DNA from 3 places in the Streptomyces sp. NPDC127119 genome. Region 1 is predicted to be linked to each of the others. Evidence: riboswitches for the same ligand, from Rfam matches in the RefSeq annotation. Region 1 holds a riboswitch; each other region holds the start of a gene.
What was found. A riboswitch is a leader RNA that binds a small molecule or an ion and turns the genes downstream of it on or off. The one in region 1 is predicted to bind cyclic di-AMP.
Positions count from the first base shown of each region.

Region 1 (11,137 bases):
GCTCCTCGTGAACTCCGCCGAGCGCCGCGCCGCCCGCGTCGCCGCCGGCCGGCCCGCGTACCCGCTGAAGGTCACCGTCAGCGGCACCGGCGACCTGGACCCCGCCGCCAACTTCTGGTCCACCGGCGGCGAGAAGGTCGTCTACACGACGGACGAGGGCGCCGTGACGGCCGCCGAGGCCCTGCACGGGCTCGGCGTCGACGTCGTCCCCGTGGGGCCCGGACTGGACTGGCGGGCCGTGCTCACCCACCTCCACGACGTCCGCGGCGTACGGCGGCTCATGGTCGAGGGCGGCGGCCGGGTCCACACCCAGCTCCTCCAGCAGGGCCTCGCCGACGAACTGCAGCTCGCCCTCGCGCCCCTCGTGGTGGGCCAGCCGCACGCGCCGAAGCTCTTCGGGGACGGCGAATACCCCGGCGGCCCCCGCAGCCGGCTGTGGCTGATCGAGACCCGGCCCGTGGGAGACGTGGTGCTCATGCGGTACGTGCCCACCGCGCCCGGCACCGGACCTGTACCCTCCGCCGCCGACCACCGGTGGCTGGCCCTCGCCTGCGAACTCGCCGCCGAGTGCCCGCCCTCGCGGACCGCCTTCAGCGTCGGCGCGGTCGTCGTCGCGGCCGACGGCACGGAACTGGCCCGCGGGTACTCCCGCGAGTCCGACCCCGTCTCGCACGCCGAGGAGGCCGCGCTCGCCAAGATCGCGCCGGACGACCCCCGGCTGACGGCCGCCACGGTCTACAGCAGCCTGGAGCCCTGCGCCCGCCGCGCCTCGCGGCCCGCGCCCTGCGCCCGGCTGATCCTCGACGCGGGCGTGCGCCGGGTCGTCACCGCGTGGCGCGAGCCCGACACGTTCGTGGCCGCCGCCGACGGCAACGGCCTGCTCGCGGCGGAGGGCGCCGACGTCGTCGTACTCCCGGAGCACGAGAGCGCGGCCAAGGCACCCAACCGCCACCTGAACCGGGGCTGACATCTGCCCGTGTGCGCGGGGTCCCGCGAATGGCGTACAGTGGTCTCAACGACGCGGGGTGGAGCAGCTCGGTAGCTCGCTGGGCTCATAACCCAGAGGTCGCAGGTTCAAATCCTGTCCCCGCTACTGAAGGCCTGAGGCCGGAATCCAATGGATTCCGGCCTCAGGTGTTTTACGTTCCTCTGTGCCGTCCCCGCGCCGGCGCTCACTCGCCCGGTCCCCGTCCGCTCGCCCCGCCCCGCCGGTCCCGGAACCCTGGACGGAGCGAGGTGGTCGAGGGCAGGAGACACGTGATCGGGCGTCGAGCGGTCGAGCAGCGGTCGCCGGGCTCCGCCGGGCCGCCGCCGGACAAGCGGACCGGCCTCTACCCCCGTACCCGCGCGGTCGTCCGCGTGCTCCCCGCACTGCTGATCGTCGCGGGTGTCTTCTACGACGTCCTCACCCCGCAGTACTTCACCGCCGCGCCCTTCCTCTCGGCCGCCTCGCTCGTCGCCGCGCCCCTGCTGTCGCTCGGCGCCACCGTGTGGACGGGCGTCGCGGGCACGGCGGCCATGGCGCTGGTGACCGTGCGGTTCGCCGTCGACGCGAGCGGGATCACCGAGATCGCGACCGTGGCCACGGTCGCCTGCCTCGCCGTCGTCATCAACCGGCTCGTGAGCCTGGGCAACGCCCGGCTGGCCTCCGCCCACGAGATCGCCGAGGCCGCCCAGCGGGCCGTCCTGCCCGAACCCGCCGCGCGCACCGGCGGCCTCGACCTCGCGGTCCGGTACGTGGCCGCGCAGACCGACGCCCTCATCGGCGGCGACCTCTACGCCGTGCAGGACACCCCGCACGGCGTACGGCTCGTCGTGGGCGATGTGAGGGGGAAGGGCATGGGCGCGGTCGCCGCCGTGGCCGTCGTCATCGGGGCCTTCCGGGAGGCCGCCGAACAGGAGAGCACGCTGGAGGGGGTCGCCCAGCGGCTGGAGCGGTCGCTGATGCGCGAAGGGGTGCGGCGCGACAGCGTCGAGGTCTTCGAGGGTTTCATCACCGCCGTGCTCGCCGAGATCCCGCACGGCGCCCAGCGCGTACGGCTCGTCAACCGCGGCCATCCCGGGCCGCTCCTGCTGCGTGGCGACGGAACCGTACGCACGCTCGCCGCGGCGGAACCCGCGCTGCCGCTCGGGATGGGCGACCTGGGCGCCTGGCCCGACCGCGCGCAGGAGGAGGAGTTCCCGGGCGGGGCCATGCTGCTCTTCCACACGGACGGGCTGTCCGAGGCCCGGGACGGGCGGGGTGTGTTCTTCGATCCGGCGGCACGGCTGTCCGGGCGCCGGTTCGCCGGGCCCGACGCGCTGCTCGCCGAGGTGGTGGACGACGTGTTCCGGTACACCGGGGGCGGCGGTACGGACGACATGGCACTGCTCGCCGTTCGCCGGCCGTGAGGGAGCCGGGACGCTCTTCCCGACCCATATCACCTGCAGTAGTCGAACGACGCCCCTGCGCATAACAACTGACACACCGTCAGCAAAACCCGTACCCGTGAATGGCGATCAACTCGCCCGATTTACCCCGCTCCCAGCGTTTAAGTCCAGGCCAGGAGCCGTAACGATCATCAAGAACAGCTTGGAATCCGGTGCCTGAGTCTATTAACGTTCGATAACGCAGCGCGGTGTCCCAGCCGTCACAAGAGACGGCTCCGTGCGCACGCGCCGAATCCCGCAAGGGAACCGGGGAACCACCTACATGGGGTGAATCGCGTGTCTTTCGTGGTGGTGAACACCGCGGTTGACGCGCGTAGGAGACCTTCCTGCTCCGAACCCGTCAGCTAACCCGGTAGGCGAGAAGGAAGGAAAGGAGCGCGCCCACGTGGCGTTCAACAGGCCTGCCCCCACACCCTCGTTCATGCCTGACGAGGTGACGGGAGAGACCTCGGGCGAGAAGAAGCCCGACACCTTCGCCTTCGGCGCCCGCAGGGACGACGAGACCTGGGAGCCCTGGAATCCCAGCGCGGACACCGTCGTTCCCGTCCGCGGCAAGCACCGCGTCGCCAAGCAGCGTGGCGGGGGACTCGCCCGCAGCTCCACCGTTCTGGGCGTCGGTGTCATAGCCGCCGTCGGCGCGGGCGGCATGGCCTCCGCGCAGACCGGCAAGCCGCCGGTGTCGATCTCGATCCCCGACCTGCCCAACGTCGGCTCGCTGATCTCCGACGACGAGGCCCCCGAGGGTTCCAGCACGGCGCTCACCGCCGCGGGACTCACCGAGGCCGACGCCGAGGAGGGCAACGCCGACGCCGGCGAGGCCCTGCGCTCGCGCATCATGCTCCAGGCCGAACTCCAGCAGGACCAGGTCGACCGCGAGGCCCAGGCCGCAGCCGAGGCCGCCGCCGCGAAGAAGGCCGCCACGCTCGCGGCCAAGGAGCAGGACGCGGCGAAGGCCAAGGCCGCCGCCGCGAAGGCGAAGAAGGAGGAGGAGGCCAAGGCGAAGGCCGAGGCCGCACGCCTCGCCGAGCTGGCCAAGCAGTTCACACTGCCCACCTCCTCGTACACGATCACCTCCACCTTCGGGCAGTCCGGCTCGCTCTGGTCCTCCGGTCAGCACACGGGTCTGGACTTCGCCGCTCCCACGGGTACCCCGATCAAGGCCATTCACAGCGGCACGATCACCGAGGCGGGCTGGAGCGGCTCGTACGGCTACCGCACGGTCCTCACGCTCGACGACGGTACGGAGCTGTGGTTCGCCCACCAGTCGTCGATCGGCGTCAGCGTCGGGCAGAAGGTCAGCACGGGCGACGTCATCGGGCGCGTGGGTGCCACCGGGAACGTCACCGGGGCGCACCTCCACCTGGAGGTCCACACGGCCGGCGGCACCGGGATCGACCCGATGGCCTGGCTGCGCGGCAAGGGCCTCAACCCGTAAAGCCTCAATCCGCAAGCCGGTGTCCGTGCCCTGCGGGGCCGCGATGTCGCGGAGTATGGAATACGGCCGTCCGGTTCGGCCGTTGGTTTTGGCATGACTTCTCTTCGCAGGCTGGGTTCGTCCGACCTTGAGGTGTTTCCGCTCGCCCTGGGCGGCAACGTCTTCGGCTGGACCGCCGACCGGGCCGACTCCTTCGCCGTCCTCGACGCGTACACGGCCGCCGGCGGGAACTTCGTGGACACCGCCGACGCGTACTCGGCCTGGGCGCCGGGCAACGAGGGCGGCGAGTCCGAGACCGTCATCGGCGAGTGGCTGACCGCGCGCGGCAACCGCGCCGACGTCCTCATCGCCACGAAGGCCGGCGCGCATCCCGCGTACAAGGGCCTCTCCCCGGCGAACGTCAAGGCCGCGGCCGAGGCGTCGCTGCGCCGGCTGCGGACGGACCACATCGACCTCTACTACACCCACTACGACGACCCCTCCGTGCCGGTCGAGGAGTTCCTCGGAGCCCTGGACGAGCTCGTGCGCTCCGGCAAGGTGCGCGCGATCGCCGCGTCCAACATCTCCGCCGAGCGGCTCCAGGAGTCCCTGGACGCCTCCGACCGCGAGGGGCTGGTGCGGTACGTGGCGCTGCAGGCCCAGTACAGCCTGGTGTCGCGTGACACGTACGAGGGTCCGCTGCAGGAGGTCGCCTCGCGCGGCGGACTGGCCGCGGTCCCCTATTACGGGCTCGCCTCGGGCTTCCTCACCGGCAAGTACCGGGCGGGCGCGGACGTCGACAGCCCGCGGGCCGGTGCGGCGGGCAAGCATCTCGCGTCGGAGCGGGGGCAGCGGGTGCTGACCGCGCTCGACGAGGTCGCCCAGGACCGCGGCGCCGAGCTCGCCACCGTGGCCCTCGCCTGGCTGGCCTCCCGCCCCACGGTCGCCGTCCCCCTGGCCAGCGCCCGCACCCCGTCCCAACTCCCGGCACTGCTGTCGGTGGCGGACCTCACCCTGACGGACACCGACCTCACGAAGCTGACGCACGCGTCGGAGTGACCCTCGCGGGGCGGGGGGCAGGGTTGGGGCGGGCTTGCGTTGTTGCTTTGGCTTTTAGGGGCGCGGGGAACTGCGCGCCCAGCCCGAGACGGCCCGCACCGGGCACTCGACCCCAGGCACCGCGGCGCCACTCCCAAGGGGCGCGGGGAACTGCGCAATACGACGTCAGGACCGGTACGGGTTGTACGCCGGGTAAGGCGGCGGATACCCATACCCCGGCCCGGCCCAGGGCACAGGCACCGGCACCGCCGAAGTCGCCCGCGCCGCGTACGCCAGCGCCGGCCGAGCCGGCTCCCGCCGGGCCCACAGCTCGTGCAGCAGCTCCCGCTCCCGCACGGCGAAGTCGGCACCCGCCCGCCCCCGCCGGCCCCGGTGGCGAAGAAACGCCAGCGACGTCGCGTACGCCTCGTACTCCGCCACCGCCCGCCCCGCATCGCGCCCGCCGTGATGCGTGGCGTACTCCCGCGCCAGCCGCCGCGCCTTCATCGAGCCGAGCACGAACGGCTCGGGCGCGGCCAGCCACCCCGCGACGGCGTACGAGGGCAGCTCCGTGCGGACCGTGCCGAGTTCGCGCTGCCGCGTCCAGACGGCCAGCCAGGTGAGCAGCCCGAAGGACGGGACCATGAACGCCGCGTAGACCGCGAAGAAGCCGTACTCCCCGAACGCCGACGAGCCGTTCCACATCGCGTGCATGCCCATCGCGAGCAGCAGCCCGGTGATGGGCAGGACGACGCGGCGCACCTGGTGGCGGTCCGCGGAGAGCGCCGCGATGCCGAAACCGATGCCCGTCAGCACGGTGAACAGCGGATGCGCGAAGGGCGACATGATCACGCGTACGAAGAAGGTCGCGGCGGTGACGGAGAAGAGGCCCGTGTCGCCGGTGAGCTGGTCCGTGCCGAAGGCCGTGCCCAGATAGAGGATGTTCTCGGTGAACGCGAAGCCGGTCGCCGTGACGCCCGCTATCACCACGCCGTCGACTATCCCCGTGAAGTCCCGTCTGCGGAACAGGAAGACGAGCAGGACCGCCGCCGCCTTCGCCGACTCCTCGACGATCGGCGCTATCACCGTCGCGCCGAGGGTGTCCGCGTGGGACGGGTCCGCCGTGGCCGTCGCTATCCACTGCGTCGCGAAACTGTTCGCGACGATGGCTATCAGCGCGGCCGCGCAGGCGCCCCACGCGAAGGAGAAGAGCAGATTTCTCCAGGGCCCCGGATCCACCCGGTCCAGCCAGCGGAACGCGGCGACGAGCAGGGGCACGGGGAAAATGGCGAGGCCGAGGCCCACCAGGAAGCCCTCCGTGCCGGTCTGTTTGCGGACGAGGGCCAGGATGACCAGGCCCGACAGGGCGAGCAGGGTGGTCAGCGCGGCGTAGCGCACCCACTTGCGCTGCCACCAGTGTGCGTGCCGACGGGCGCCTCCGGCGGGGAAGCCGGGGGGTGTCGGGGGTGGGGGGCTGGTGGCCATGACAAAAACCCTAACGAGGGAGGGGCTCGGCCCGCGAGAGTGCCCCGTCCCGGGGGTGGGGGAGCGGCTCAGGTGCCCGTGCTGTCCGTACCGCTGTCCGTGCCGTCGTTGTTGTCCGTGCCATGCGGTACGCGGCGGAACAGGAGATCGTTCACCACGTGGCCCTTGTCCAGGCCCTGGGCCTCGAAACGGGTCAGCGGCCGGAAGTCGGGACGCGCCGCGTAGCCGGTGGCGGGGCCGTCGGGGCCGGTCGGGGGCGCGGGCTGGGCGTTCTCGAAGTCCGGGTGCGCGGAGAGAACTTCCAGCATGACTTCGGCGTACGGCTCCCAGTCCGTCGCGCAGTGCAGCAGCGCGCCGGGGCGGAGGCGGGACGCGGCGAGGGTGAGGAACTCCGGCTGGATCAGACGCCGCTTGTGGTGGCGCTTCTTGGGCCAGGGGTCCGGGAAGTAGACGCGCAGGCCGGCGAGGGAGTCCGGGGTCAGCATCTCGCGGAGCAGGATGATCGCGTCGCCGTTGGCCACGCGGATGTTGGACAGGCCGGCCCGGTCCGCGAGGTTCAGCAGGTTGCCCTGGCCGGGGGTGTGGACGTCCACGGCGAGGATGCCGGTGCCGGGGTCGGCGGCGGCCATCTGCGCGGTCGCCTCGCCCATGCCGAAGCCGATCTCCAGGACGACGGGGAGGTCGGCCGCGAAGAGTTCGGCGAGGTCGAGGGTGCGCTGCCCGTCGATGTCCAGGCCCCACTTGGGCCAGAGCCGTTCCAGCGCGTCCGCCTGGCCCTGGGTGACGCGGCTGCGGCGGGGCTGGAAGCTGCGGATCCGTCGCTCGAAGTGCGAGCCTGCCGGGTCGGGCTGGGGGCCGTCGGGGAAGCGGGGTTCGTTTCTGGGGCGGGGGGTTCTGGATGCGTCAGACACAGTGGGTCGATTTTACGCGTCGGGTGCGGGTGCGGGTCCGTTGCCGGTCCGTGGCGGGTGGGTGGGTGCGGGCCGGTCCGTCGTGGGTCGGGGCCGTGCCGGTACGTCGAGTCCGCCGCCCCCGGGCATACGGAACTCAGCTGACAGGGCGGGCCTTGTTCGGAAGGGCTACGCGGCGGACTGCGACGTACCGGCACGGCCCCTCGCGTGCGCTGTCGCCGGTCAGACGGCCGCCAGGGCCTTGAGGGCTCGCTGGGCCACCTCCCGGCCGATGGGGAGGGAGGCCGTGGCCGCGGGGGAGGGGGCGTTGAGCACGTGGACCGTACGGGGGCCCTCCTGGATCAGGAAGTCGTCGACCAGGGTGCCGTCGCGCAGGACCGCCTGGGCGCGGACGCCTGCGGGGGTCGGGATCAGGTCGTCCGAGGTGATGGCCGGGAGCAGGCGGCGGACCGCGCGGGTGAAGGCGGCCTTGGACAGGGAGCGGTGCAGTTCTCCGGTGCCGTAGCGCCAGTGGCGGCGGGCTATGTGCCAGGAACCGGGCCAGGCGAGGGTCGCACCCAGTTCGCGGGGGCGGACGGTTCGCCAGTCGTAGCCCTCGCGGGCCAGGGCCGGAACCGCGTTCGGGCCGACGTGGACGCTGCCGTCGATGCCTCGGGTGAGGTGGACGCCGAGGAAGGGGAACGCGGGGTCGGGGACGGGGTAGACGAGGCCGCGGACCAGGTCGGGGCGGGCGAGGGTGTAGTACTCGCCGCGGAAGGGGACGATCCGCATGTTCGGTTCGTCGCCCGCGAGGCGGGCGATCTCGTCGCAGTGGAGGCCGGCGCAGTTGACGAGGACGCGGGCGCGGACGACCGTGCCGTCGTCCGTGCGGACGGCCACGCCGAGGTCGGGCCGGCGGTCGATGTACGCGGCCTTCGTGGCGTACCTGATCCGGGCGCCGGAGGCGTTCGCGAGGTGCCCGGCCACGGCGCCGTAGTCGCACACCCCGGTGGTGGAGACGTGGATCGCGGCGAGGCCCCGTACCTCGGGTTCGTACTCCTCGATCTGGGGGGCGCCCAGTTCCCGCACCGGAATGCCGTTCTCCCGGCCCCGCTGGACGAGGGCGTGCAGACGGGGGAGCTCGTCCCGCTCGGTGGCGACGATCAGCTTGCCGGTCACCGCGTGCGCGATGTCGTACTCGGCGCAGAACTTGACCATCTCGGCCGCGCCACGCGCCGCGAACTGTGCCTTCAGGGAGCCGGGGCGGTAGTAGATCCCGCTGTGGATGACTCCGCTGTTGCGTCCCGTCTGGTGCCGGGCCGGGCCGGCCTCCTTCTCCAGCACTGTCACGCGCGTGCCCGGGGCGGCACGCGTGATCGCGTACGCCGTCGACAGACCGACGATCCCGCCGCCGATCACCAGCACGTCACAGTCGTAAGCGATCTCCCGCACCATCCGCCCACCCACCTCCAACACCTCCGACTCCCACCTCCGATAGTGCACTGCGCCACTGACAACCCCCTCAAACCAACAATCCGGCCGAACGCCGATCAGACATGAAGGAGGGGGAGGGGAGGGCCGAGGGGTGGTCACGACCGGGATGCCGGGTGCCGGGCGCCGGTTCGGGGCGGGGGCGCCCCTTCAGGGGCGCGGGGAACGGCGCGACCAGCCACGGCGGACCCGCAGCGACAACACGTCCCCAGCCCGGCAGACGCGCTTTCCAGGGGCGCGGGGAACGGCGCGACCAGCCACGGCGGACCCGCAGCGGCAAGAAGCCCCCAGCCGGGCAGACGCCCCCTCAGGGGCGCGGGGAACTGCGCAATCAGCCACGGCGGACCCGCACCCCCACAACCGCCTCAGCCCCGTGGACGCGCAGGCAAGCCTTGACCACTAGGCCGGTGCCATCAGCAACGGCCGAGCCCGCTCCCGCAGCTCGACGACCCGCGGCTCATCCCCGTACGGCTCCAGCCGATGAAGAAGATCCTTCACGTACTCCGTCGTGCGCGCGGAAGAAATGCGCCCGGCAACCTCCACCGCCCGCACCCCCTGCTCGCACGCCGCGTCCAGATTGCCCGATTCGAGTTCGGCGACCGCGGACACGACGAGCCGCAGCCCGTGCGAGCGTACGAACTCCTCCGTCGGCTTCGACAGCGCCTGCTCCGTGAAGCGGCGGACCTGCCGCGGAGCCTTCAGATCGCGGTAGCACTCCGCCGCGTCGGCCGCGAAACGGTCGTACGAGTAGAAGCCGAGCCAGGACGGATCCTGGTCGCCGTCCCGGGCGCGCTCCAGCCAGCCCTCGGCCGCCTTCAGGGCGCCGCCGGCCGCGTGGGCGTCACCCGCGCGCGCGTGGGCCCGCGCCTCGACCAGGCGGAAGAAGCTCATCGTGCGGGCCGTGGCCAGCCCCCGGTTGCGTTCGAGGGCGGCCTGCGCGAGGTCCACGCCCTCGTCGCCGAAGCCGCGGTAGGTCGCCTGGAGGGACATGGAGGCCAGTACGTAACCCCCCAGGGGGACGTCCGCCGCCGCGCGGGCCAGGCGCAGGGCCTGGATGTAGTAGCGCTGTGCCGCCTCCTGCTGGCCCGTGTCGAAGGCCATCCAGCCCGCGAGCCGGGTGAGTTCGGCGCTCGCTCCGAAGAGGGAACGGCCGACCTCGTCCGAGTACGAGCCCAGGAGCAGCGGTGCCGCCTCGACCCGTAAGCATTCGGGGACCATGGACGAACGCCAGTCGCCGCCTCCGTATTTGGAGTCCCAGCGCCTGGCGTCCTCGGCTGCCTCGCGCAGCTTCAGTACGTCGCTGTGGCCGACTTTCAGTGGCGCGGCGGAGCCCTCGAGCGGGCCGGCGTCCCGTGCCACCGAGGTGTCGGCCGGGGTTATCAGCCACCGTGAGGCGGGAGTGGCGTACGCGCTCACCGCGAACGATCCGGCGAGCGACTGCCAGATGCCGCCGGAGCCCGCCCGGCGTCCGGCGAGGTCGAGGCGGTACAGATCCGTCGCCGACCGCACGGCCTGTCCTACGTCGCGGGGGAAGGCGAGGCCCACCTCCGGTGCGGGGTCCGCGTCCGCCAGGCCGATCTCGTGGAGCGGCACCGGGCGGCCGAGTTTCTGGCCGATGGCGGCGGCGATGAGGTGCGGCGCGGCACCTTGCGGCACCATGCCTTTCGACACCCAGCGCGCCACCGACGTCTTGTCGTAGCGAAGAGTCAACCCGCGTTGAGCGCCAAGATCGTTGACGCGACGCGCGAGTCCTGCGTTGCTGATTCCCGCGAGGGCGAGAACGGTGCCGAGTTTTTCGTTCGGCCCGCGTTGCTCCCTGGACATGCGCCACCCCTCGACACAGACGGCTGCCGCGCGGGTTCAGCCACGCGGCATTCGTGCTGTGTCTTCCCGGGCCGTCAACCCCTGGAACCCCACCCGCAAAAGCACGTGGCTGAGCCCTCAGGAATATGCCTCCCGCGAAAACACAGGCAAACACAGGGTAGTTCGCCGCATCCCAAGCGTTAAGGGGCATTGTTCCGGATGGCGGGATTGTGGTCCGCGGGTCAGCACGGAGCGTCGTGTCGTGCTCCCGCTGTGTGGCAGTGCGCCCGTCCGTGCGCTCTTCTCCGGCCAATGGGGGAGCGCTTCGATGGATGATGCGTGGGTCGGCCCGCTGTACTGGATCCAGTGGGCTGGGGGACACCGCCGCCTACATCCCCGCGGGCGGCGGATCGGTCCGGGAGGCGGAGTCCGCCTCCCGGACTGTGCGTTGCGCACAGCCTGTACGGAGCGTGTGCAAGCCTGTCTGTCCATCCCCGATTTGGCTGAATATCGCCCCTGTCTTCCGGAGCCAAAAACCGCGTCTACCACGGTACTTGAGGGCGCGTTGGATGTTTTTGGGGAGTGT
Region 1 covers NZ_JBHXTO010000110.1:5,438-16,574, forward strand. Annotated here, with positions in the region: gene ACFVH5_RS32925 (dihydrofolate reductase family protein) at 1-967, shown strand, start outside; tRNA gene ACFVH5_RS32930 (tRNA-Met) at 1,020-1,093, shown strand; gene ACFVH5_RS32935 (PP2C family protein-serine/threonine phosphatase) at 1,258-2,391, shown strand; cyclic di-AMP (ydaO/yuaA leader) riboswitch at 2,647-2,804, shown strand; gene ACFVH5_RS32940 (M23 family metallopeptidase) at 2,816-3,865, shown strand; gene ACFVH5_RS32945 (aldo/keto reductase) at 3,959-4,903, shown strand; gene ACFVH5_RS32950 (PrsW family intramembrane metalloprotease) at 5,069-6,367, opposite strand; gene trmB (tRNA (guanosine(46)-N7)-methyltransferase TrmB) at 6,436-7,278, opposite strand; gene lhgO (L-2-hydroxyglutarate oxidase) at 7,501-8,712, opposite strand; gene ACFVH5_RS32965 (MFS transporter) at 9,148-10,572, opposite strand.

Region 2 (11,137 bases), on a different contig from region 1:
AGCGGCCGGAACCGCTTGCCGCCCGCGCGCACGAGGTGCTGCGCGGCCTCCGTGATGAACGGGACCTCGCTCTTGGTCGCTTCGAGCAGTCCCTCCTCGACAGCCGCCAATCCGGCCTGGACATCGGCTTCGAGAGCCTGGTCCCGCACGCTCAGCCCGAACGGCCCGACGACGGTCACGAGGGTCTCCTGTCTGCTGACGCTCTCAACGGCGGTCTCTGGATGCTCTGGGTGTGCTCTGTGCTGTGGGTGTTTGTCGATGTGTCGCTGCCGGCTCTCAAGTCAGCGTATCCGGTCGTCTTTCGATCACGATGAGCGCCCGCCCGTCACCTGCCACCACCCTGCCGGACACCCTCCGGCTGATCCCTTTTGCCCCTTCGGTCAGGCCGGGCGGTATCGGACCGCGGAAGGTATGTTCGTGATCTGTCGATATGACTGACAACTGACGGATACCTCCTGAAAGAGGATGGCTTTTCCTGAAGTGGTGCGGGAAGTGGTGGATCTTGTCCCACAGTGCGATCGAAACCGGTTCCGCACCCGACCCGGAGCCCGGGGACGGGCCCCCGGACGCCGCCGACGACCATGCCTTCTTCGGCCAGCCCAGAGGCCTGCTCACCCTCTCCGGCCTTGAGGTCTGGGAGCGCTTCTCGTTCCTGGGGATGCAGGCGATCCTCGTCCTGTACTTCGCGGACACGGTCGCCCACGGAGGCATGGGCATGTCCGCCGGAACGGCCGCCTCCGTGTCGGCCGCGTACGGGACGCTCGTCTATCTGGTCTCGGTGGCCGGCGGCTGGCTCGCCGACCGGGTCCTCGGCTCGTACCGGGCGGTCCTGTGGGGCGGAATCCTGATCGCCTGCGGCCACTACGCGATGGCGGTGCCCACCGCGGCGGCCACCTGGGCCGGTCTGGGCCTGATCAGCGCGGGCACGGGCCTGCTGAAGCCCAACGTCGCCACCATGGTCGGCAAGCTCTACCGCACCGACGACGACCGCCGTGACGCCGGTTTCGCGCTCTACTACATGGCCATCAACACGGGCGCCTTCGCGGGCCCGCTGATCACCGGCTGGCTGGGCGACCACCGCGGCTGGCACTGGGGCTTCTCCGCCGCAGCCGTCGGCATGACCCTCGGCCTGATCCAGTACGTCGCGGGCCGCCGTCACCTGGCCGGACGCAGCCAGGCGGCCGAGTTCGCGCTGCCGCCCCGCGCCATGCGCCGCGCGGTCCGGCTGATCGTCCTGGGGCTGCTGGCCGCGGCGGCCCTCGCGGTCGTGCTGGCCCTCTCCGGAGTGCTCACCATGGACCGCTTCGTGGACCTGCTGACGCTGATCTCGGTGATCGCGCCGGTGGTGTACTTCGCGGTGATGTTCAGGAGCCCGCGGGTGACCCCCGAGGAACGCGGCCGGCTGCGCCCGTACATCGTCCTCTTCCTGGCCTCCACGGTCTTCAACTTCATCCTCTTCCAGGCGTACTCGACGATGATCCTGCTGGCCGCGTCGAACGCCGAGACGACGATCCTCGGCTTCGACTTCCCCGCCGGCTGGTACGCGTCCGCCCTGGGCGCCTTCGAGGTCGCGCTGGCCCCCGTGGTGGCCGCGCTCTGGGTACGGATGGGGCACCGCCAGCCGCACGCCTCCAACAAGATCGCGTTCGGTGTGGTGCTGGGAGGACTGTCGTTCCTGCTGATGGTGCTGCCGACCTCCGGCCACGACGGCGACGACTACCTGATGTCCGTCTGGTGGATCGTCGGCTCGTACTTCCTGCTGGGGCTCGGCGACATCCTTCTGGAGACCTCCGGCATGTCGGCCACCACGAAGCTCGCTCCGAAGGCCTTCGCCAGCCAGACCATGTCCCTCTGGTTCCTCTCGCTGGCCCTCGCCAACGGCATCCAGGCCCAGACGGTGAAGCTCTACGACGACGTCTCCAAGCCCGCGTACTTCGGGGTCAACGGCGCGATCGCCGTGGCCGCCGGTCTGCTCGTGATCGCCGCGGCGCCCTGGCTGCGCCGCACGATGCACCCCGTCCACTGAGGTGACACCCATGCGCATCCGTACGTCCTTCCCCTGCGAGACGTTTCACGAGGACATCCGCGTTCCCCTCACGGACGGAACCAAGCTCTACGCGCGCGTGTGGCGTCCGCTCACCGGCGAACCCGTACCGGCCCTGCTCGAATACCTCCCGTACCGGCTGACCGACTGGACCGCCCCGCGCGACTGGCAGCGCCACCCCTGGTACGCGGGCCACGGCTACGCCTCCGTGCGCGTGGACGTCCGCGGGCACGGCAACTCCGAGGGCCTGCCGGGCGACGAGTACTCCGCGACGGAACTGGCCGACGGGGTCGAGGTCGTCGACTGGCTCGCCGCCCAGCCCTGGTGCTCCGGCAGGGTCGGCATGTTCGGCATCTCCTGGGGCGGCTTCAACTCTCTCCAGATCGCGGCCCTCGCGCCCGAACCGCTCAAGGCCGTCGTCACGGTCTGCTCGTCGGACGACCGCTACGACAACGACGTGCACTACATGGGTGGTTCCGTACTCGCCGTCGACATGCACGCGTGGGCGGCGACCATGCTCGCGTTCGTGTCACGCCCGCCCGACCCCGCGTACGCGGGCGCGTCCTGGCGCGACCTGTGGGTGGAACGACTGGCCTCGGTCGATCCGTTCCTGCACACCTGGCTCGCCCACCAGACGAGGGACGAGCAGTGGAGCCGCGGCAGCGTCTGCGAGGACTACTCGGCGATCCGGGCGGCCGTGCTCGCGGTCGGCGGCTGGCACGACCCGTACCGGGACACCGTGCTGCGCCTCGTGGAACACCTCCCGCCGGACCGCGTACGGGGCCTGATCGGGCCCTGGTCGCACCAGTACCCCGACCGGGGGCTGCCGCCCGGCCCCGCCATCGGCTTCCTCCAGGAGACGCTGCGCTGGTGGGACCACTGGCTGAAGGACACCGACACCGACGCCGACGCCGGGACGGGCACCGGCAGCAGCAGCAGCGGCTCCGGCACCGGCTCCGGGGTGATGTCCGAGCCGCTGCTGCGCTCGTACGTCAGCGACTCGCACCCGCCCGCGACGGTGTACCCGGTGCTGCCCGGCCGCTGGGTCGGCGACCCCGCCTGGCCCTCCCCGCTGGTCGCCCACGTCCCGTACGCGCTCCAGGGCGCCCCCGTGGTGGTGCGCTCCCCGCAGCACACCGGGTTGGACGCCGGCCGCTTCTTCCCCTTCGGCAACGACGCGGACCTGCCGCCGGACCAGCGGGAGGAGGACGCGCGGTCGGTGTGCTTCGAGTTCGAAGTGCCCGAGGAGATCTGGGTACTGGGCCGCCCGCGCGTGCGCCTGAGGCTCACCTCTCCGGCGACGCGCGGCCACGTAGTGGCCCGTCTGTGCGACGTGGCTCCTGACGGCTCCTCGACCCTGGTCACCCGAGGCGTCCTGAACCTGACAGCCCGTCATGGCCGTGACCAGGTGGTTCCTTGGGAACCGGGCGCTACGGAGGATGTGCTCTTCGAACTGAACGGCATCGGCCACGCCTTCCCGCCGGGCCGTCGCATCCGGCTCGCGGTCTCCTCCGCGTACTGGCCGTGGATCTGGCCCCAGCCGGGCTCGGAGGCGGGCTTCACCCTCACTCCGTCGGGCAGCGTGCTGGAACTGCCGGTCCGCGCCCAGGAGTCGGACCCCTCCATCGTCTTCGAGGAACCGGAGCAGTCGGCTCCGCTCGGCGTGAACTTCCCCGCCACCCTGGACGAACCGCGCCCCGAACGCCTCGCGGTCCGCGATGTCGCCAAAGGTGAATGGCGCCTGGAAGTGGATCCGCGGTACGGCGGCACCCGCGTCTATCCGGACGGACTCGAATTCACCGAGGACGCGCTGGAGACGTACACGATCAATGAGTCGGACCCGTTGTCCGCGCGCACCAGGTCCGACTGGTCCGTCCGGCTGCACCGGCCGGAAATGCCGTGGGACGCGAGTGTCGAGACGCACTCCGAAATCACCTGCGACGAGACGGACTTCATCACCTCGAACGAAGTGATCTGCAAGGACGGCGACGAAGTGGTGTTCCACCGCACCTGGGAGAAAAGGATTCCGCGTACGGCGGGATGAGCCGGGACGGGTCCACGCATCCCTGGAACCTCCCACGGCGCCCGGTTTCCGGCGTCCGCAGAATATCGCGTATCCCCTTTTTTATGGACATTGGCCTCCCATGCCAGTGAATTGAGTCACGCCCGCGCGCGGTGATCGTTTCGCCGGTTCCGTCGATTTCCCTTTGCGGAAAGCAAGTTGAACTTCGCCTTCCGTTTTGATCAAGAGATATTCGCCCGACATGGCAGTTCAAAGCCGTCGCTGCGCGAATTCGGGGCTTGTTCACGGCATGTGCTCTCGCATACGTTCACGTCACTCCGGACGGATCGCCTAATCCTGCCGCCGCCCGGAAATCCCAGTCACCCATTCACTCGCGTACGGCAGGAGCGGGGGACCCAGGTAAGCCGCCGGTCCGTATCGCGGAACGGCTAGGGGTCAAGTCGCGCACCCCACGCGGCCGGGCATCTCCCGCCCGAACCCGACAGCTCACCTCGCAGGCGCCGGAGAGGACATTCGCCATGCCCGCACGAGGCAAGCACCGCCGCCCCAGAAACAGCACCCTCACCCGTGGCATCGTCGCCGCCGGGACGGGCGGAGCCGCGCTCGCGCTCCCCCTCGTGGGGGCCACCGGCGCCCAGGCCGCCACCCCGAACGCGGTCCCGCAGGTCTCGCTGGTCACCTACAAGGTGGTCCAGGGCGACACCCTGTCGAAGATCGCCAAGGCGCACACCACGGGCGACTGGAAGAAGCTCTACAAGGCCAACCGCGCGGTCATCGGCGACGACCCGTCGGCCATCCGGCCCGGCCTCAAGCTGACCGTGGGCACGAAGAACGGCGGGTCTTCGGCGAAGACCGCCACGGCGTCCAAGGCCTCCACGGCGTCCGCCGTCACCCCGGCCTCCGCGAAGACCTACACGGACGACCTCGACGGCTGGATCAGGCAGTCGCTGGACGTCATGGCCCAGCAGGGCATCCCGGGCACCTACGACGGCATCCACCGCAACATCATCCGCGAGTCGTCGGGCAACCCCCAGGCCATGAACAACTGGGACTCCAACGCGGTAGCCGGTACGCCCTCGAAGGGGCTCCTGCAGGTCATCGACCCGACCTTCTCGGCGTACCACGTGACCGGTACGTCGCTGGACCCGTTCGACCCGGTCGCCAACATCACGGCGGCGTGCAACTACGCCGCCGCGCGCTACGGCTCGATCGACAACGTCTTCGGCGCCTACTGACCGACGCCCGAGCGGGCTCCCGGACCGGCCTGCCGGCCGACACGGGGGCCCGTCCGGTCGGACCGGCCGGTCCCGTCCGCGCGGTCGGTCCGGCCGGTGGAGAACATGCGCTCCAGGACCACCGCGATGCCGTCGTCCTCGTTCGAGAGGGTGATCTCGTCGGCGACGGACCTGAGTTCGGGATGCGCGTTGGCCATCGCCACCCCGCGCGCCGCCCAGTCGAACATCGGGATGTCGTTCGGCATGTCCCCGAAGGCGATGGTCTGCGCCGACGTCAGGCCCAAACGGCCGGCGGCGAGCGCGAGGCCCGTGGCCTTCGTGATGCCGCATGGCTGGAGTTCGACGGTACCGGGCCCGGACATCGTCACGGTGGCGAGGGAACCGACCGCTCCACGGGCGGCGGACGCCAACTCGTCGTCGGACAGCAGGGGGTGGCGCAGCAGCACCTTGCTGATGGGCCGGGTCCAGAGGTCGTCGCGCCGCAGCACCCGTACCGCGGGCAGCGTCGGGTGGGGCATCTCGTAGCCCGGCTCGATGAGCGTGAGTCCGTCGACGCCGTCCTGGTCGACGGCCGCGTACACCTCGCCGACCTCCGCCTCGATCTTGCCGAGAGCCACCTCCGCCAGCTCACGTTCGAGCGTGACGGACCACAGCATGCGGTCCGCGCCGGCGTCGTACAACTGTGCGCCCTGTCCGCACACCGCGAGCCCCTGGCTGCCGAGTTCGTCCAGCAGCGGCCGTACGCGCGGGGCGGGGCGCCCCGTCACCACGAGGTGCCGGGCGCCTGCCCCGACCGCCATCGCCAGCGCCGCGCGCGACCGGTCCGAGAGGGTGTCGTCGCCGCGCAGCAGCGTCCCGTCCAGGTCAGTGGCGATGAGTGAATATGCAATCGGTGGGGCCATGATCAGAGAATACGGATCGAATCCCCCAGCGACTCGACGGGAACCGGACGTCGTCCGGCACCTCGACCACCTCACGCGTCGTCGCGGGCCCCAGCAGACCCCTGGAGTTCAGGCCGATCCCATGACATATCGGCCACTCCGCCGACCCGATTCACGCCCCTTTCCCGACCGCCCGCGTGCGCCCGCGCGCTCCCACCGCGTGCGTTCGCGCCCCGGGTTCAGCGGTGCCGCGCCGCCAGGTGCCGGACCAGCCGCGGCGAGGCGAACTCCGTCCCGCACACGAACCGCATCACCGGCCCGTACGAGGCCGCGGCCGGCAGTCCGGTGAAGTACAGACCGGGCACGGAGGAGCTGAATCCGGCGCCCAGCCTCGGTGTTCCGCGGCTGACGGCCAGCCGTGTCCGCAGCTCATGGCCGAGGAAGTCCATCGCGGCGAGGTCGACGTGGTAGCCGGTGGCGGCGACGATGTGGTCCGCGGACAGTTCCTCGACGCGACCGCCGAGGGTCCGGACGGTGAGGGCGGGCCGCCCGGCCGTCTCCCCGGAGGCACGGAGGATCCGCGCCACCTCGCTCACCCGCACTTTTCCCTCGAACCGGTCGCGCAGCCACCAGGCGCCGAGGGGCCCGAGGACGCTGCGGACGAGGAAGTGCCGGATTCCCGGCGGCAGATGACGGTACGGGTGCGGGTAGTAGGTGAGGGCCCACAGCGACCAGGCCCGGCCGAAGGGCGACTCCGGGCGCAGCAACGGCTGCTGCCACGGGGGCGCGCCGAAGTCGACAGACCCTTTTCCGCGCGCCACCACGCGCACCTGTGCGCCCGTCTCGGCGGCGAGCGCCGCCGTCTCCAGGGCGGACTGGCCCGCGCCGACGACGATCAGTTCCCGGCCGGCGAACCGGGACAGGTCGTGCAGTTGCGAGCTGTGCGAGACGGGGCCGGTGGGCGTCGGTCCGTCGGGTGCGGCCACGGCGAGTTCGCGGGGCAGGTGCGCGAGGCCGGACAGACCGGTCGCGACGACGACCGCCCGCGCGGTGAACACCTCCCCCGAGTCCAGCTTGAGTTCGAAGCCCCGCAGGTCGCCACGCCGGTCGACCGAGACGACGCGCACCTGCTCCAGTTCCGGCACGAGCCGCTGCCGGAACCACTCCCCGTACGCGACGAACGTCTCGACCGGGATGATGTCCTCGTCCGTGACCAGGCGGGGAACGCCCGCCGCGTCGCAGTAGTCGACGAGGTCGTGTCCCGGTTGCGGGGCGTCGATGTTCGAGGCGGCCGGGGTCGATTTCAGGAGCATCCCCTCGGGCATGTTCGCCCGCCAGCTCACCATGGGTTCACCGAACACCCGTACCGGAATGCCGCGCGCCCTCAGATGCGCGGCGGTGGACAGGCCGAAAGGCCCGGCACCGATCACTGCCACCGGCTCCATCACGAAGTCCCCTCCCCAGAACGCCACTTCGTCATTCCGTGCTCACCCCGCACCCGCCCTGCCACGGCTGCGGGCCTCCTTCTCCCCTGCGCTGCCGGCTCGTCACGGACCGGCCGTGGTCATCGGTGGCCGGGTGCCACACGGGCGCCGCGGCGGCCGTCCCTCCACAGCTGGTACAGATGCTTCACACCGGGCCGTACGAAGCGCGCCAGCATCGTGAAGAACGGCCGCAGGTCGTCCGCCGCCAGCCACGCCAGCTCCGTACCGCTCGGGCGGTCGGGAGCGTGCGGTGTCGTATAGCCGCTGCGGCGGTACGCGAGCAGGGCCGGCAGGTCGATGTTCTCCACGATGTAGCGCCGGCCGGCGAGCTGTTCCCCCTCCGGAACGGCCCGGCCGGTCAGATCCAGATGCATGGCGCGGATGACGTCGATCCCCGACTCGTTCTCGAAGAGCCGGAACTGGGCGCCCATCCGCGGATTGAAGTCGAGCAGTTTGTACCGGCCGTCGCGGCGGTCGAAGCGCAGGTCGAGGTCGATGACGCCACTGAAGCCGATCTGTTTGATGAACCGCGCCGCCAGGTCCGCCAGTTCGGGGTTGTCGACGACGTACGCGTTGGCCGTCATGCCCGCGTGCGGGGGCCAGGAGCGGACCTTGACGCCGGTGAACATCGCGAGCGGCGCCGAGTCCGCGTCGAAGTAGGCGTGCACGATCCAGTCCTCGGCGTCCTCCCGGGGCAGATACTCCTGAAGGATCACGCCGGGCCGCTCGCCCCAGTCGCGGGCGAGCCGTAACAGTCCCTCCTGGGTGGCGATGCGGGTCGTCCCGTGCACGGCGGGCCGCGCGCGGCGCACGAACGCCTCGCGGTTCTTCGCCACGAGCGGGAACCTCGCCTTCGCCGCGAAGTCCTCGATCTCCCCGTACGACTCGGGGAACGCCGCCTCCGGGCTGGGCACGCCGTGCTCGACGCAGAGTTCGTGCAGTCCCTGCTTGCTGGCCAGGCGCCGGGGCAGCCCGGCCACCACCCTGGGGAACAGGAAGTCACCCGCGAGTTCGGCCTGGTGCTCGGCGATCAGGACCGCGGCCTCCTCGTCGGTCGGGATGAGGACCGCGGGACGGCCGATCCCGCGCCCGACACGCAGCAGCCCCTCGACGAGCCGCTCCGCCCGCTCCGTCCCCGTGGTCGGCCAGACGAACGCGCGCCGCAGATGGCGCGAGACCGCGGCAGGCGTGTATCTGTCCTCGGTGATCGCGTACATCGGTACCCCCAGCCGTCCGAGGCTGCGGATCGCGCCCACTCCGCCGTGATGCAGCGGGTAGTCGCCGAACTTCACGATCAGGCCGGGTACTTCCCGATCCAGACAGAGCGGCACGCCGGCAGAGCTTTTGGCCACGGGTCCCCCCACGTGTCCCACACATCCCTGGACCCGGACCCACCCCGTCCGTCCGTGCCCCCCTGAAGGAAGCTAAGCCGGAATGAACCACTCCGACCCCACCCTTAATCGGACATTGCGAACTCTTTAGACACTGCCCACGGGCGGCGCCTCCCCGTAACGTGTGCTCCACCCACACGGAAAGCGAGGCAGCACCCCATGCCCCCCTTCGATGTCCCCGAGGGCGATCCCTTCGGCCCGCACAATCTTCCGTACGGCGTCTTCTCCCTGAACAGCTCCCCGCACGGCTCTCCCGACGGCGCCGGCCGCCGGAGCGTGGGCGTCCGGCTGGGTGACCACGTCCTGGACGCCGGGGCCGCCGCGGTGGAACTGGGCTCCCCGTACGCCGCCCTGCTCGCCCGCCCCACGCTCGACCCGCTCCTCGCAGCCGGCCGCACGGCGTGGTCCGACGTCCGGCGGGCGCTCACCGCGTGGGTGACGGTGCCCGCGCACCGCGAGACGGTCGCGCCCCTGATGCACCCGCTCTCCGAGGTGACCCTCCATCTCCCCTTCGAGGTGGCCGACTACGTCGACTTCTACGCCTCCGAGAACCACGCCCGGAACGTCGGCCAGATCTTCCGCCCCGACGCCGAGGACTCCCTCACCCCCAACTGGAAGCATCTGCCCATCGGCTACCACGGCCGGTCGGGCACGGTCGTGGTCTCCGGCACCGACGTCGTACGCCCCTCGGGCCAGCGCAAGGCTCCGGCGGACCCGGCGCCGGTCTTCGGCCCCTCCGTCCGGCTGGACATCGAGGCGGAGGTCGGCTTCGTCGTCGGCACGCCCTCCCCGATGGGCACGCCCGTACCGCTGGGCGACTTCCGCGACCACGTCTTCGGGCTCTGCCTCCTCAACGACTGGTCCGCGCGCGACCTCCAGGCCTGGGAGTACGTCCCCCTCGGCCCCTTCCTCGGCAAGTCCTTCGCCACGTCGGTGTCGGCCTGGATCACACCGCTCGACGCACTGGAGGACGCCCGGGTCGCGCCCCCCGCGCGCACGCACCCCCTCCTGCCCTACCTGGACGACACCACCGAGGACGCCGCGGAGGACCCGGGCGGCTACGACCTGCGCATCTCCGTCGCCGTCAACGGACATGTGGTGTCCGAGCCGCCGTTCTCCACGATGTACTGGACCGCCGCGCAGCAGTTGGCCCACATGACCGTGAACGGGGCCTCGCTGCGCACGGGCGACCTGTACGGGTCGGGCACCGTCAGCGGGGCGTCCGACGGCGAACGGGGTTCGCTCCTGGAGCTGACCTGGAACGGGCGGGACACCCTCGAACTCCCCACCGGCAAGCGGACGTTCCTGGAGGACGGGGATGTCGTGACGCTGACGGCGTGGGCTCCCGGCCCTGACGGGACGCGGGTCGGTCTCGGCGAGGTGACCGGGCGCGTCGTGCCGGGCGCGTAGTCGTACGCCTGCTGCGGGGCAGTTCGTGGCCGCGGGCCTGTTCGTGGCTGCGGGCCGGTGGGGGCCGGTCGCGCAGTTCCCCGCGCCCCTGAAGGGCGCGAGGGCTTGCGGTCGTGCGTCGGGTGCGGGTGCGTGGGGGCTGAGCGCGCCGTTCCCCGCGCCCCTGGAGGGCGCGGGGTGCCGGCTACATCCAGTCCTCCGGTTCCGGCTCCGGTTCCATTTCCGGCCAGTGGAGGTCGGGGTCGCCGTCGCTGCGGCGTTGAGGGGCCGGCTGCGAGGCCAGTTCCTCGCCCACCGGGCTCCCCGCGGGCTTCTCCAGGGATGCGAGCACCCCGACCACGCCCTCCCCGTACGTCGCGAGTTTCTTCTCGCCGATGCCGCTGATGCCGCCCAGCTCCGGGACCGAGGTGGGCCACAGCGTGGCGATCTCCCGCAGGGTCGCGTCGTGGAAGATGACGTACGCCGGGACGCCCTGTTCCTTGGCCTGGCCCGCGCGCCAGGTGCGCAGGGCCTCGAAGGCGGGAAGCAGGTCGGAGGGCATCTCGGCCGCCGCTGCCGCCGCCTTGGCCTTGCGCTCGGCCCGGCCGGAACCGGACGAGGAGGACGAGCCGCGGGACGTCGCCGGCTTCGGCTGCTCCTTGCGGAGCGGCACCTCACGCTCGCGCCGCA
Region 2 covers NZ_JBHXTO010000137.1:12,167-23,303, forward strand. Annotated here, with positions in the region: gene ACFVH5_RS36130 (polyprenyl synthetase family protein) at 1-179, opposite strand, end outside; gene ACFVH5_RS36135 (peptide MFS transporter) at 503-2,026, shown strand; gene ACFVH5_RS36140 (CocE/NonD family hydrolase) at 2,037-4,088, shown strand; cyclic di-AMP (ydaO/yuaA leader) riboswitch at 4,418-4,582, shown strand; gene ACFVH5_RS36145 (transglycosylase SLT domain-containing protein) at 4,586-5,302, shown strand; gene ACFVH5_RS36150 (HAD family hydrolase) at 5,296-6,204, opposite strand; gene ACFVH5_RS36155 (NAD(P)-binding domain-containing protein) at 6,423-7,631, opposite strand; gene ACFVH5_RS36160 (ATP-grasp domain-containing protein) at 7,748-9,019, opposite strand; gene fahA (fumarylacetoacetase) at 9,218-10,468, shown strand; gene recQ (DNA helicase RecQ) at 10,653-11,137, opposite strand, start outside.
Region 2: it holds a riboswitch for cyclic di-AMP, as region 1 does, so the genes downstream of both, ACFVH5_RS36145 (transglycosylase SLT domain-containing protein) here and ACFVH5_RS32940 (M23 family metallopeptidase) in region 1, are expected to answer to the same signal.

Region 3 (8,019 bases), on a different contig from region 1:
GTCCTGTACATTTTTTACAGAACCTCTCCCGGAGGAGGCGCGTGCCGTGACCCGCCCAGCAAGCCGACCGTCCGCCCGCCACGTCCTGCCCGAGTTCACCGAGCGCACCAGCTCGGGGACGCGGACCATGGACCCGTACTCCAAGCTCCTCGAAGAGCGGATCGTGTTTCTCGGGACGCCGATCGACGACACGTCCGCGAACGACGTGATGGCGCAGTTCATGCACCTGGAGTACCAGGCACCCGACCGGGACATCTCGCTCTACATCAACTCCCCCGGCGGCTCCTTCAGCGCGATGGCGGCCGTCTACGACACGATGCGATTCGTCAGCTGCGAGGTGGAGACCATCTGCCTCGGGCAGGCCGCGTCGGCCGCCGCGGTACTGCTGGCCGCGGGCACACCGGGCAAGCGGTACGCGCTGCCGGGCGCCCGCATCCTGCTCCATCAGCCGCACCTGTCGGAGCCGCTCCGGGGCCAGGCGTCCGACCTGGCGATCCAGGCGGACGAACTGCTGCGCACCCGCGCCCGGATGGAGGACATGCTCGCCCGGCACACGGGGCAGCGCCGGGAGCGGATCGGCGCGGACATCGAGCGGGACAAGATCCTCGACGCCCGCCAGGCCCTGGAGTACGGGCTGGTCGACCGGATCGTCCCCAGCCGCAAGGCGGCCCTCGGCGCGTCCGACGACGCATCAGGCACGTCCGACACACCCGGCGTGGGGTGATCCGCCGATGCTTCCGCCCGAGTTGCCCCCGCTGCCGGCCCTGACGCGGGCCGAGGCCGAACTGATCGACCGCTATCTGGAGGTGGTCGACCTGCTCGGCCGGATCAACCCGGCGCACTCCGGCGACACGTACCGCGGACTGCGCGCGGCCCAGGCCCTGGTCGGCAGGGCGACCGCGCTGCGCGACGCCCTGACCCTGATGCACCAGCGGGGCGAGAACGAGTTGCACGCCGCAACCCTGGCGCGGGCCCTGCGCGTCCTCGACGGTGAGCGCAGGGCGGGCCGGGTCGCCCTGCCGCCCGGCTCCGGCACCTGACGTACACCACCGGTCCGGCCTCACGCAGGCACTTGACGAGGCGTCCGCACTGGAGTTGAAACGGACCAGAAGGCGTACCCCCGGTTGGCGTAGTCGAGGCTGCTCCCACAAGCCCCCGGGAGTTGCGCAACGTACGTACGTCCGAGGCGGAATCAACCATTCCGGTGCTGGTGCGGGGGTCCTTGAGGCCCTCGACGCCCACCCGTAGAAAGGGCTGTCCACCCGAACGGGTGAGTGGTGAGTAAGCCCACAAATCGCCGATTCCGCTCGGCTTTTGGGACATCAGTGCGTCAAGATCCCTGCGACGACAAGCCCCCGCCAGAAGCGGCGGGGCGGTCCGGGCGGACGCCGAGTCCTGCCGCTGCCCGGATGACCGGTCGACAGAAGTGCATCGGCAGGAGTGGAGGACCCGAGCATGACGGGCCGCCGGAGAGATCCGAGTGGCCCTTGGGGTGAAGCCGCAGCTGCGGCCGGGCAACTTCGCCAGCCCGAATCCGACAGGTCATCCTTCACAGGCGGCTGACGAAGGGTTGCGCATGACTGCGCTCAATCGTGTCCCGTCGCTGTTCAGCAGGGCCGGTACCGCATCGGTTCTCACCATCGCCGCCGTAGGCGGCGGCATAGTGGCCCCTGGCTTCGCGTCCGACGCGGAAGCGGCCACCCCCGCGACGAAGGCACTCAAGGTGGCGGCCTCCAAGAAGGGTTCCCCGTACAAGTACGGGGCCACGGGGCCCAAGCGCTTCGACTGCTCCGGCCTCACGCTGTACTCGTTCAAGAAGGCGGGCAAGAAGCTGCCCCGCACGGCTGCGGCCCAGTACAACAAGACGAACCACGTCTCCTCCTCGAACCGCAAGCAGGGGGACCTGGTCTTCTTCCACTCGGGCCGGAACGTCTACCACGTGGGCATCTACGCCGGGAAGGGACGGATCTGGCACTCCCCGAAGACCGGGGACGTGGTGAAGCTCCAGAAGATCTGGACCAAGAGCGTCTGGTACGGCCGGGTCAGGTGATCCGCCCACGGGGTGGCCGTGGCGCTCGGATCGCCACGGCCACCCCGTGAGGGACCCGGCCCGACGGCCCGCGAGGGGCCCGGCCCGCCGCCCGTGAGGATTCCGGGCATCACACCCGTGGGAGACCCGCTCGACGCCCGTGAGGGACCCGGGCCCTCACGCGTGAATTCGGGCGCTGACTGGTTACTCGTTCACCGCCGGACGTCCGGTGCGTTGTGTGTTGTGGGTTGTCCGCCGGCTCGTCGTGGCCTGGCGCGCGGTTCCCCGCGCCTCTTCGGGGCGGGCCCTACTCGGCCCGGACCGGCTGTGCCGGGGCCGTCCAGGGGAGCATGATCGATACGGTCTTGCCGCCCTCGCTGGTGGCTCGGACCGAGAGCTTGCCACCGGATTCCGCCGTCAGCCAGCGGATGATCACCATGCCCCGGCCGTTGTCCTGCTGAACGGCGGCGGGCAGCCGTTTCGGGAAGCGCGGGTGGCTGTCGGTCACACCGATGCGCAGTTGTTCGTCACGGTCGAGTTCGACGTCCACCGTGAAGGTGGGTGACAGTCCGAAGGTGTGCTGTACCGCGTTCGTGGCAAGTTCGGAGACGATGAGCCGAACCGTGTCTGCGGTCTCCGAGTCGGACGGCAGTCCCCATTCGGCCAGCACGTCGGTGACATACGTACGGGCGACGGAGACCGAGGCGGGATCGCTCGGCAGAGTGACGGATGCTTCCTGGTGGTCTGCCATGCGACGTCGTCCCTTTCCCACGGGACCGGGGTCCGACCGAAGCGGATGACTTCGAGACGGTCCCGGACTGGTGCTTGCGCCAGAGTGCCACTACCTCGGCGTTCGTGGTGCCGATCCACCAAGATATGCATATATCTGTCGCTCGAAGCGGTGAACTCTGCGACCGTCGACCGTATTTGGGCGGGCAGGTGGTTTGTCCTCTACCGTCGGCGTGACGCCGGGCGCTGTAGCGCTTGCGCGACGGTCGGAAGGAGACGGCCATGCAGTACGGCCCCGCGGTGCGCCGACGTAAGCTCGGCGCCGAACTGCGGGCCCTGCGCGCCCGCGCGGGCCTCACGAGCGGCGAGGCTGCGCGCCTCGTGGGCTGGCACCAGTCGAAGGTGAGCCGGATCGAGACCGGCCGCAGCGGGGTCAAGCCCGCCGACGTGCGGCGACTCCTGGACGCGTACGACGTCCGCGACCCGGAGCTGCACGAGTTGCTCGTCGTGCTGGCGGGCGCGGACGGCGACGGCCGGCACCACTGGTGGCACGCCTACCGGGGCCTTCTGCCGTCGACGTACAGCGATTTCATCAGCCTTGAGGCGCAGGCGGACGCGATGCGCACGCTGGAGAACTCCGTGGTGCCGGGCCTCCTGCAGACACCGGAGTACGCCCGCGCGGTGACACGCGCCGCCCTGGACGGGGTGCCCGACGGCAAGATCGACGCTCTGGTCGAGATGCTGGTGAAGGTGCGCCTCGCGCGCCAGGAGGTGCTGCGTTCGAACAAACCGCTCCGACTGAGTGCCGTTCTGGACGAGTCGGTGTTGCGGCGGACCGTCGGTGGACCGGAGGTCATGGCACGGCAGTTGGACCGGTTGCGCGAGGCCGCGCACCTCCCTCACGTGCGCATTCAGGTGCTGCCCTTCGGAGTTGGGGCTCACATCGGAGTCACAGGACCCTTTGTTATTTTTTCGTTTACGAACAGATCTGATCTGGATGTGGTTGTTCTCGACCACTTGACGAGTAGCCTTTATCTCGAACAGAGAGAGGACCTCCAGTCCTACGAGGAGGCCTTCACCTCCCTTCAGGGCCAGGCCCTTTCGCCCGAGGACACGTTGGATCTCATCGCCGGTGTAGCTGACGGCGCATAAGGAGGCACCATGCCCGCCACGCCTCGGTACGTACCTTCCAGCACCCACCCCAGCGCCCATCTGCACGGTGTGCGGTGGCGGCGCAGCAGCCGCAGCACGGGAATGAACAACTGCGTCGAGACCGCCCGGCCGGACTCCGGCCCGTGGGCCGGACTGCTCGCGGTGCGCGACTCCAAGAACGCGTCGGGGCCCGCCCTCCTCTTCGCGCCCGCGGCCTGGGAAGGCTTTATCGGCGCGCTTCGATGATCACGCCGACGGCCCGGTCGACCTGCCGGTCGGTGAGATCCGCGCGGGCCGTGAGGCGCAGCCGTGAGATGCCGTCCGGCACCGACGGGGGACGGAAGCAGCCGACGGCCAGACCCGCCGCACGGCACTCCGCGGCCCAGCGCAGCGCCTGCTCCGGGGAGGACGCGCGCACGGAGACGACCGCGGCGTCGGGCCGTACGGCTTCGAGACCCCCGGCCGTCAGGCGTTCGTAGAGGGCGGTGGCCACGGCACGCGCGCGTGCGGCCCGTTCCGGTTCCCCGCGCAGCAGACGCAGGGCCGCCAGGGCCGCGCCCGCCGCCGCGGGGGCCAGGCCCGTGTCGAAGATGAAGGTGCGGGCCGCGTTCACCAGATGGTCGATGACGTGGGCCGGTCCGAGGACGGCGCCGCCCTGGCTGCCGAGCGACTTCGACAGGGTGACGGTGGTGACGACGTCGGGCGCGCCCGCGAGTCCCGCCGCCCACGCGGCGCCCCGCCCGCCGTCGCCGATGACACCGAGACCGTGCGCGTCGTCCAGCACCAGCGCCGCGCCCGACCTGCCGGACTCCCCCGCTTCCCCCGCTTCCCCTGCTTCCCCCGCGTCCCGGCAGGCCGCGGCCAGTGCCGTCAGCGGGGCCGCGTCGCCGTCCACCGAGAAGACCGTGTCGGAGACGGCGATCGCGGGCCCGGTCCGCGTGTCCAGCGCCTTGCGGACGGCCTCCGGATCGGCGTGGGCGACGACCTGCGTGGTGCCGCGCGCGAGCCGGCAGCCGTCGATCAGCGAGGCGTGGTTGCCCGCGTCGGAGACGATGAGCGAGCCGTGCGGTGCCAGCGCGGTGACGGCGGCGAGGTTGGCCGCGTAGCCGGAGGAGAAGACGAGAGCGGACTCGAAGCCGCAGAACTCGGCGAGTTCGTGTTCGAGTTCCGCGTGCAGCTCCGTGGAACCGCTGACGAGCCGGGAGCCGGTGGCGCCGCCGCCCCACGTCCGGGCGGCCCGCGCGGCGCCCTCCGTGACCTCGGGGTGCCGGGCCAGGCCCAGGTAGTCGTTCCCGGCGAGGTCGAGGAGCGCGGAGTCGGCGGGACGCGGACGCAGGGTACGGACGAGTCCGGCCCGGGAGCGCGCCCGCGCCTGCTCGTCGATCCACTCGAACGGCGATCGGGCCATGTGTCCTCCGGCCATGAGGTAGGGGTGGATGCGGGTGTCCCATGGGGCCCCGACACACGACTTTCCGCCCGGCCGTCCCCACTGCCTTGTGCAGACCACGCACAGCCGCCTTTTGTAGGCAACGCACAGACCCTAGCCGGACGGCCAGCCACCCATGGTGTGGCAATGCCCACACGTCGACCGCTCTCTGTTGTCTGGTTCCTCCTTGGCCCGGCGCGGTCGGATAGGCCAGGATCGGATCTCATGGACCTGCTGAACACGCTGCTGGACAAGGGGCTTCGGCGCGAGCTGCCGACCCGCGACGAGGCACTGGCCGTGCTGGCCACCTCCGACGACGAACTCCTCGATGTGGTGGCCGCGGCCGGCAAGGTACGCCGCCAGTGGTTCGGCCGACGGGTGAAGCTGAACTACCTCGTCAACCTCAAATCGGGTCTGTGCCCCGAGGACTGCTCCTACTGCTCGCAGCGGCTCGGCTCGAAGGCCGAGATCCTGAAGTACACCTGGCTGAAGCCCGACCAGGCCTCCGAGGCCGCGGCGGCCGGGCTGGCGGGCGGCGCCAAGCGGGTGTGTCTCGTGGCGAGCGGACGCGGTCCCACCGACCGTGACGTCGACCGGGTCTCGGACACCATCAAGGCCATCAAGGACCAGAACGAGGGCGTCGAGGTGTGCGCGTGCCTCGGGCTCCTCTCGGACGGCCAGGCCGAGCGGCTGCGCGACGCGGGGGCGGACGCCTACAACCACAACCTGAACACGTCCGAGGGGACGTACGGGGACATCACCACCACCCACACGTACGCCGACCGGGTGGCCACGGTCCAGAAGGCGCACGCGGCGGGTCTGTCCGCCTGCTCCGGTCTGATCGCGGGCATGGGCGAGAGCGACGAGGACCTCGTCGACGTCGTCTACGCGCTGCGCGCCCTCGACCCGGACTCGGTCCCGGTCAACTTCCTGATCCCCTTCGAGGGCACCCCGCTCGCCAAGGAGTGGAACCTCACCCCGCAGCGGTGTCTGCGCATCCTCGCGATGGTCCGGTTCGTCTGCCCGGACGTCGAGGTGCGGATCGCGGGCGGCCGCGAGGTCCATCTCCGCACGATGCAGCCCCTCGCCCTGCACCTCGCCAACTCGATCTTCCTCGGCGACTACCTCACCAGTGAGGGCCAGGCGGGCCAGGCGGACCTGGACATGATCGCGGACGCCGGTTTCGAGGTGGAGGGCACGGGCGAGGTGACGCTCCCGGAGCACCGGGTCACCGCGCACGCCGGATGCGGCTCGCACACGGACACGGACGCCGACGCGGGCGCCGGATGCGGCTCGCACGGGGGCGGCGGTTGCGGCCCCTGCGGCCCGACCGCTCAGGAGGAGGCTCCCAAGGAGCTGGTCCAGGAGGCCGCGCGGGGCTCCGAGGCGCGTACGGACCTGGTCTCGGTACGCCGTCGGGGCGCCGGAACGGATCTCGCGCCCAATGCCTGATCTGCCCCCGCCCGACACCGCCGTGGCCGCCGATCGGGTCCGTGAGCTGCTCGAACTCGACCGGCGGCACGTGTGGCATCCGTACGGGCCGATGCCGGGCCGGCAGGAACCGCTCGTCGTGGAGTCGGCGAGCGGGGTGCGGCTGCGCCTGGCCGGTGACGGTAGCGGTGACGGTGACGAGCTGATCGACGGCATGTCGTCCTGGTGGTCCGCGATCCACGGCTACAACCACCCGGCCCTCAACGAGGCGGCACGCGACCAGCTCGGCCGGATGAGCCATGTGATGTTCGGCGGGCTCACGCACGAGCCCGCCGTGCGACTGGCGAAGCGCCTTGTCGACATGTCACCGGAAGGACTCGAACACGTCTTCCTGGCCGACTCCGGCTCGGTGTCCGTCGAGGTCGCCGTCAAGATGTGCCTCCAGCACTGGCGTTCGCTCGGCCGTCCGGGCAAGCAGCGCCTGCTGACCTGGCGCGGCGGCTATCACGGCGACACCTGGCAGCCGATGTCGGTGTGCGACCCCGAGGGCGGGATGCACGAACTGTGGCAGGGCGTGCTCCAGCGCCAGGTCTTCGCCGACGCGCCCCCGGTCGCGTACGAGGAGGCGTACGCCGATCATCTGCGGGCGCTGATCGAGCGGCACGCGGACGAACTGGCGGCGGTCATCGTGGAGCCGGTGGTGCAGGGCGCGGGCGGGATGCGGTTCCACTCCCCCGCGTATCTGCGGGTGCTGCGCGAGGCGTGCGACGCGCACGACGTGCTGCTCGTGTTCGACGAGATCGCGACGGGCTTCGGGCGTACCGGGGCGTTGTTCGCGGCGGAACACGCGGGCGTGACACCGGACGTGATGTGCGTGGGCAAGGCGCTGACCGGCGGGTATCTGACGATGGCGGCGACGCTGTGCACCCCGCGGGTCGCGGAGGGCATCTCGCGGGGCGAGGTACCGGTCCTCGCCCACGGCCCGACCTTCATGGGCAACCCCCTCGCCGCCGCCGTGGCCTGCGCCTCGATCGACCTCCTCCTCGGCCAGGACTGGCAGACCGAGGTCAAACGGATCGAGACGGGCCTGCGGGACGGGCTGGCACCGGCGGCGGAACTGCCCGGCGTCCGGGACGTACGCGTCCTCGGCGCCATCGGGGTCGTCCAGCTGGACCACGAGATCGACATGGCCGCGGCGACCCGGGCGGCGGTGCGCGAAGGTGTGTGGCTGCGCCCGTTCCGGGACCTCGTC
Region 3 covers NZ_JBHXTO010000099.1:982-9,000, reverse strand. Annotated here, with positions in the region: gene ACFVH5_RS31420 (ATP-dependent Clp protease proteolytic subunit) at 47-724, shown strand; gene ACFVH5_RS31415 (hypothetical protein) at 732-1,040, shown strand; cyclic di-AMP (ydaO/yuaA leader) riboswitch at 1,387-1,573, shown strand; gene ACFVH5_RS31410 (C40 family peptidase) at 1,577-2,050, shown strand; gene ACFVH5_RS31405 (ATP-binding protein) at 2,337-2,780, opposite strand; gene ACFVH5_RS31400 (helix-turn-helix domain-containing protein) at 3,041-3,910, shown strand; gene ACFVH5_RS31395 (DUF397 domain-containing protein) at 3,920-4,156, shown strand; gene ACFVH5_RS31390 (8-amino-7-oxononanoate synthase) at 4,137-5,318, opposite strand; gene bioB (biotin synthase BioB) at 5,562-6,788, shown strand; gene ACFVH5_RS31380 (adenosylmethionine--8-amino-7-oxononanoate transaminase) at 6,781-8,019, shown strand, end outside.
Region 3: it holds a riboswitch for cyclic di-AMP, as region 1 does, so the genes downstream of both, ACFVH5_RS31410 (C40 family peptidase) here and ACFVH5_RS32940 (M23 family metallopeptidase) in region 1, are expected to answer to the same signal.